One region of the Massilia varians genome, then DNA from elsewhere that is predicted to be linked to it. Evidence: riboswitches for the same ligand, from Rfam matches in the RefSeq annotation. Region 1 holds a riboswitch; the other holds the start of a gene.

The links. A riboswitch is a leader RNA that binds a small molecule or an ion and turns the genes downstream of it on or off. The one in region 1 is predicted to bind thiamine pyrophosphate.
Region 2: another riboswitch for thiamine pyrophosphate. It lies ahead of thiC (phosphomethylpyrimidine synthase ThiC); the one in region 1 lies ahead of MasN3_RS17815 (TonB-dependent siderophore receptor).

What each region holds. Positions count from the first base shown of each region.
Region 1 covers NZ_AP026966.1:3,954,308-3,957,715, reverse strand. The annotation lists gene MasN3_RS17815 (TonB-dependent siderophore receptor) at 1-1,984, opposite strand, end outside; TPP riboswitch at 2,044-2,151, opposite strand; gene MasN3_RS17810 (DUF535 family protein) at 2,231-2,542, opposite strand; gene MasN3_RS17805 (DUF535 family protein) at 2,546-3,202, opposite strand.
Region 2 covers NZ_AP026966.1:1,215,438-1,218,845, reverse strand. The annotation lists gene thiS (sulfur carrier protein ThiS) at 1-104, opposite strand, end outside; gene thiC (phosphomethylpyrimidine synthase ThiC) at 104-2,017, opposite strand; TPP riboswitch at 2,086-2,191, opposite strand; gene MasN3_RS05620 (valine--tRNA ligase) at 2,282-3,408, shown strand, end outside.

The DNA.
Region 1 (3,408 bases):
CGTGGTAGCCCGGCACGATGGCGCGGTTGGCCGGGTCGAAGGCCTTGCTGCCCGAGTACTGCCAGGTGGCGTCCAGCTTCAGGCCGCGCAGCGCCGGCACGGCGTATTCCACCCAGGCGGTCGAACGGAACTCCGGCACGTTGGTCACGCGCTTGCCTTCGACATCGACGTCCCCGGTGCCGGTCTGCTCGGCGTCGAGCGCCATCAGGGACAGGCTGTAGTTCAGGTCAGCGTTCAGCTTGCCCTGGGCCGCCAGTTCGACGCCGCGGTGGCGTTGCTGGCCGGCGCGCACGAACAGGTTGGCGGCATTCACGTACTCCAGGCCCTGGCGAATGTCGAAGGCGGCGGCCGACAGCATCACCGCGTTGCCCACCACGCCCTTGACGCCCACTTCGACCTGCTTCGATCGGCTCGGCGGCAGCACGCTGGCTTCGTTGGCGGTGCCCATCTCGGCGATGCCGCCATGCTGCAGGCCGTGGCTCAGCGAACCGTAGACGCTCCAGTCGCGCGCCGGCTTGTAGACCAGGGCGACGCTCGGCAGCACGAAGGAATCGTCGGCATGCACCCAGCCCTGCTCGATCTCGGCCAGCTCGTCACGCTTGAGCTTCACCCAGCGCAGGCCGGTGTGCAGCGTGAGCTTGTCGGACAGCGTCGCCACGTCCTGCACGAACAGCGCGCTCTCGCGGTCGCTGCGGCGCTCCATCACCGGGCCGGTACGCGGGTTGCCGGGAGCCGGATCGACCGCCCGGTTGTTCCAGATGTTGCTGTAGCCGGCGTAGTCGTAGACGTACTCGCCGAAGCTGTCGTGGCGCTCGGACAGGGCAGCGCCCACGGTCAGCTGGTGGCGCACCGCGCCGGTGGCGAAGCGGCCCTGCAGCTTGGCCTGCAGGCCCCACGGCGTCCTGCGTTCGCCCACGCTCTGGTAGTCATACACGTCGTAGTCGCCGTTCGAGCAGTAGCCCGGATAGAAGCCGTCGCCCTCGTTGCTGCAGCCGTAGGGGAAGGCGGTGTAGTCGTCGCGCTTGAACCAGTGCTTGTTGGCGTTGACGGTCGCGCTCCAGTCCTGGCTGAGGCGGTATTCGAAGCGCAGGCCCAGATTGCTGCTGTCGGTCTCCACCGGCCTGGTCCAGGGTTGGTCGTTCAGCAGGGTCTTGGCCGAGACGCCGGTCGGCAGGACTTCGTTGCGCAGCAGCTGGTAGCCGGGCGCCGTGATCTGCGCCTTGTGCTGGTGGTCGAGGTCCAGCTGAAGCAGGGCGTCAGGGCTGATCTGCCAATCGAAAGCGGCGGACACGAACTGGCGCTCGCCGTCGGCGCCGCGCACGTAGGACTTCAGGTCTTCGGCGGCGGCATTGAGCCGATAGCCGAAGCGGCGATCCTCGAAGCGCCCGCCCAGGTCGATCGACCCGTGCAGGGTGCCGCGCTCGCTCACTTCCACCAGCGCCGAGCGCAGTGGCGCGTTGGTGGGGCGCTTGGTGACGAAGTTGACCATGCCGCCCGGCGCCGCGACGCCGGCCTGCAGCCCGGCCAGGCCGCGCAGCACCTCGATGCGTTCCTTGTTCTCCAGCGGAATCTGGGTATCGGCGGAGATCGCGATGCCGTCCTTGCGGTAGCTGGTGGCGTTGTCGAGGGCGAAGCCGCGGATCGAGAACTGCTCGGCATAGCCGACCGCGTTGTAGGCGTCGCCGACCGCGGCGTCGTAGCGGGCGGCATCGGTCACGTTGCGGATCGACAGGTCCAGCATCTGGGTGCGGTTGATGGCGGTGATCGATGCCGGCGTGTCGAGCAGCGGCGCGTCGGAAAAGCCGCCGATGCTGGCGCGCTCGCTGCCGACCCAGCGGCTGCCGGTGACGACCACCGAGGCCATGCCTTCGGTGTCCTGGGCGGATGCGGTGGTGGAGAAGGCCTGCAGGATGGCGCAGGCAATCAGGGAATACTTCAGCGTGGATGTCATGGTTTGCTCGTCTTCGCGCGCCACGTCGAACATGGCGCGCTGCTTTCAATGAAAAAAGCCGGAGCCAACGTGGGGGAAGGGCAAACAAGGATGGGAACTGCGTTGCGCTTTCCTTCGCTGGCATTATCCAGATCAGGTACGAAGGGTATCTCTCACCCGGCAGCGCGCTGTTGCGCACACCAGGACCCCTAGCGAGGCGGCAGTGTACCACGGACCCGGGCGGGTGTGGCGAATGTGGCAAGCCGGGCTTGCGCCGGCGCGTGCATCCGTGGCTGGGCGCTATGCCTCGGCCACGGCCGGCGAGTTGACCGTGCGGTCCCGGCTTGCCACCGCCGGCACCATGTGGCGCAGCATGGTGCTGCGGGTGGAGTCGCCGATGGCGCGCCAGAATTCGCGGCGCTGGGCGGCGCGCTTGCGGTGCTTGGAGGGCATGTCGGCCAGCGGCTTGAGATAGAAGGGCAGGCGGATCAGGTAGCTGCGGCCCGGCATCTCGACCCCGCCAAGGATCTTCCAGAAGCCGTCGTAGGCATTCTCGAAGTGCTTCACGTCGAGGGGATCGTAGGCGATGTGCGAGGTGCACTTGATGGCCACCACCTAGTCGATGCCCAGGGCCTGCGCCACGCCCTGCATCGCGGCGAAGCAGAAGAAGCTCGGCGAGTTGTTGGGGAAGACTTCTTCGAAGGCGTCGAAGGCGGCGCCGGAATCGGTCCAGCGGCCCTGGTTGCGGGTGACGAAGGGCACGGTCGGCAGCTCGCTGCCTGCCAGCTGGCCGTCGATCCAGGTATAGGACAGGCGGTGCAGGTACTTGCCGTCGGCGACCAGCGAGATGGTGAGGTCGCCCTCGGCGTCGTGGCGCGGCGCCATCTCGAGACGCAGCAGGAAGTTGTGCTCGCCGCTTTCACCCAGGGACGTGTGCTGCCACAGCGTGAGTCCGCCGCCGCCGTAGACGGCCTGGTGGTAGGCATTGCTGAACGCGGCGTCCTCGAAGCGGTAGTGCGACAGCACGCACTGCACGCGCTCGCGCGCGCTCAGGTCGCGCGACAGGTAGCTGCGATGGCTCAGGTGGTGGAACAGGTCGTCGTTGGGAGCGGCCGCGACGAAGCGGCGCACCAGGTCGAGGCGGCACAGGGCCTGGTGCTCGCGCCAGTAGCGCAGCACGCGCAGGCTGCGCGCGATGCTCAGCATCCACGAGGCAGGCGTGGTCTGGCTGCGGCGTGCGATCCAACCCTTGGTAAGGTGAGCGAAAATCATGTGAGCGCTCCAGTCGGCGTAAAGTTGCGGGCGCCACGACGGCGCCACTGTCTTTATCTTCGATGCCCTTCGAACGTGAAGGACTTGCATCGCAGAAATCACATTCTGCCATGCAATTAACCGGGAGGCTAACTGGTACTGTGGTAATACGGAGAACGCTGGGGAATGTGAATGAAACCGCTGGGACGGGTTGCGTTCATGTTGTC
Region 2 (3,408 bases), 2.7 Mb from region 1:
ACCGCCACCGCCTGCTCCGCCAGGCCCAAGCGGCCGGCCAGGTCCAGCAGCGACACGCCGGCCGGCACCTGGTAGGGGGCGCCGTTCAGTTCGATCTCCGTCATCAGACCTCCCGGTACAGCTTGGCGCCGCCGCGCACGAACTCGATCGCCTTCTCTTCCATGCCTTTCGCCAGCGCGGCTTCTTCCTCCACCCCGCTGGCGGCCGCGTATGCGCGCACCTCCTGTGTGATCTTCATCGAGCAGAAATGCGGGCCGCACATCGAGCAGAAGTGGGCCACCTTGCTGGACTCCTTGGGCAGGGTCTCGTCGTGGAAGGCGCGCGCCTTGTCGGGGTCGAGGCCGAGGTTGAACTGGTCTTCCCAGCGGAATTCGAAGCGCGCTTTCGACAAGGCGTTGTCGCGCAGCTGGGCGCCGGGGTGGCCCTTGGCCAGGTCGGCCGCATGGGCGGCGATCTTGTAGGTGATGATGCCGTCCTTGACGTCCTGTTTATCCGGCAGGCCGAGGTGCTCCTTGGGCGTGACGTAGCACAGCATGGCGGTGCCGTACCAGCCGATGGTGGCGGCGCCGATGCCCGAGGTGATGTGGTCGTAGCCGGGCGCGATATCGGTGGTGAGCGGCCCCAGGGTGTAGAACGGCGCCTCGCTGCACTGCTCGAGCTGCAGGTCCATGTTTTCCTTGATCAGGTGCAGCGGCACATGGCCCGGACCCTCGATCATGGTCTGCACGTCGTGCTTCCACGCGACCTGGGTCAGTTCGCCCAGGGTCTTCAGTTCGGCCAATTGGGCCTCGTCGTTGGCGTCGTAGATCGAGCCGGGACGCAGGCCGTCGCCCAGGCTGAAGGACACGTCGTAGGCCTTCATGATCTCGCAGATGTCCTCGAAATGCGTGTACAGGAACGACTCCCGATGATGCGCCAGGCACCACTTGGCCATGATGGAACCGCCGCGCGACACGATGCCGGTCAGGCGCTTCGCCGTCATCGGCACATAGGCGAGGCGCACGCCGGCATGGATGGTGAAGTAGTCGACGCCCTGCTCGGCCTGCTCGATGAGCGTATCGCGGTAGATCTCCCAGGTGAGTTCCTCGGCCTTGCCGCCGACCTTTTCCAGCGCCTGGTAGATCGGCACCGTCCCGATCGGCACCGGCGAGTTACGGATGATCCATTCGCGCGTCTCGTGGATGTGCTTGCCGGTCGAGAGGTCCATTACGTTGTCGGCGCCCCAGCGGATCGCCCAGGTCATCTTCTCCACTTCCTCGCCGATCGACGACGTCACCGCGGAGTTGCCGATGTTGGCGTTGATCTTCACCAGGAAGTTGCGGCCGATGATCATCGGCTCGATCTCCGGGTGGTTGATGTTGGCCGGGATGATGGCGCGGCCGCGCGCCACCTCGTCGCGCACGAATTCGGGCGTGATCTCTTGCGGGATGCTGGCCCCGAAGGATTGTCCCGGGTGCTGGCGCGACAGCAGGCTGGCCACCCGTGCGCCCATCGGACCGGAATCGACCAGCGAGGCGATGTATTCCTTGCGGCGCAGGTTTTCGCGCAGGGCCACGAATTCCATCTCGGGCGTGACGATCCCCTGGCGCGCATAGTGCATCTGGGTGACGTTGCGCCCGCGGCTAGCGCGGCGCGGCGTGCGCTGCAGCTCGAAGCGCAGCGCCCTCAAGGCCGGATCGCGCAGGCGCGCCTTGCCGTATTCCGACGTCGGACCGGAGAGCTCTTCGGTATCGCCGCGCTCGAGGATCCACGGCAGGCGCGGCGTGGCCAGGCCGCGGCGGACGTCGATGCTGGCGGCCGGGTCGGTGTAGGGCCCGGAGGTGTCGTAGACGAACAGCGGCGGGTTCGCCTCGCCGCCGAAGCTGTCCGGCGTCGGCGATTGCGAGATCGCGCGCATCGGCACGCGGATGTCGGGCCGGCTGCCTTCGATGTAGACCTTGCGCGAGTTGGGGAAGGGTGCGATCGCCGCCTGGTCGACCATGGCGGTCGCGGCTTCAAACTTCAATGGTGCGTTCATGTGGCTCCTTTGCGGAGCCAGCAAAGGAGTGTGCCAGGATCGGCCAGGCAGGCGCATGCGCGCCCTGGGCCGTGTTCTGACTGCTTCCCTTCGCTGGCATTATCCAGATCAGGTTCGGAGGGTATTTCTCACCCGCGTGTCGCGTTTGCGACAGCAGGACCCCTAGCGTGTGCCGCGTCCGGCTTTCCGGAACGCAGCGGGCCGGATTATAGCGCCATCTACTCTATAATGGTTCTTTTCGCACAATTTTTAATTCACCACATCATGGAACTTGCCAAGTCTTTCGAGCCCGCAGACATTGAACAATACTGGCGCACCGAGTGGGAACAGCGCGGTTACTTCACCGCCACCATGGAAGACGGCAAGCCGTCGTTCAGCATCCAGCTGCCGCCGCCGAACGTCACGGGCACCCTGCACATGGGCCATGCCTTCAACCAGACCGTCATGGACGGCCTGACCCGCTACTACCGCATGCGCGGCTATAACACCGCGTGGATCCCGGGAACCGACCACGCCGGCATCGCCACCCAGATCGTGGTCGAGCGCCAGCTCGACGCGCAGAAGATCTCGCGCCATGACCTCGGCCGCGAAGCCTTCGTCGAGAAGGTCTGGGAGTGGAAGGAAAAGTCGGGCAACACCATCACCGGCCAGATGCGCCGCATGGGCACCTCGCCGGACTGGAAGCGCGAATACTTCACCATGGACGAGACCCGCTCGAAGGTCGTGTCGGAAGTCTTCGTACGCCTGTTCGAACAGGGCCTGATCTACCGCGGCAAGCGCCTGGTCAACTGGGACCCGGTGCTGGGCACGGCGGTCTCGGACCTGGAAGTCGATTCGCAGGAAGAAGACGGCTCGATGTGGTACATCAAGTACCCGCTCGCCGACGGCTCGGGCCACCTGACCGTCGCCACCACCCGTCCGGAAACCCTGCTGGGCGACGTCGCCGTGGCCGTGGACCCGACCGATGAGCGTTATACCCACCTGCACGGCAAGCTGCTCGACCTGCCGCTGACCGGCCGCCAGATTCCCGTCATCGCCGACAGCTACGTCGACAAGGAATTCGGCACCGGCTGCGTCAAGATCACCCCGGCCCACGACTTCAACGACTACGCGGTCGGCCAGCGTGCCCAGCTCGCGCCGATCAACATCTTCACCCTGGACGCCAGGATCAACGAGAACGGCCCGAGCCAGTACCAGGGCCTGGACCGCTTCGCCGCGCGCAAGCAGATCGTCGCCGACCTGGAAGCCCAAGGCCTGCTGGAACAGGTCAAGCCGCACAAGCTGATGGTGCCGCGCGGCGACCGCACGGGCGTCGTCATCGAGCCGATGCTGACCGACCAGTGGTTCGTCGCCATGAGCAAACCGGCGCCGGAAGGCACCTTCAACCCGGG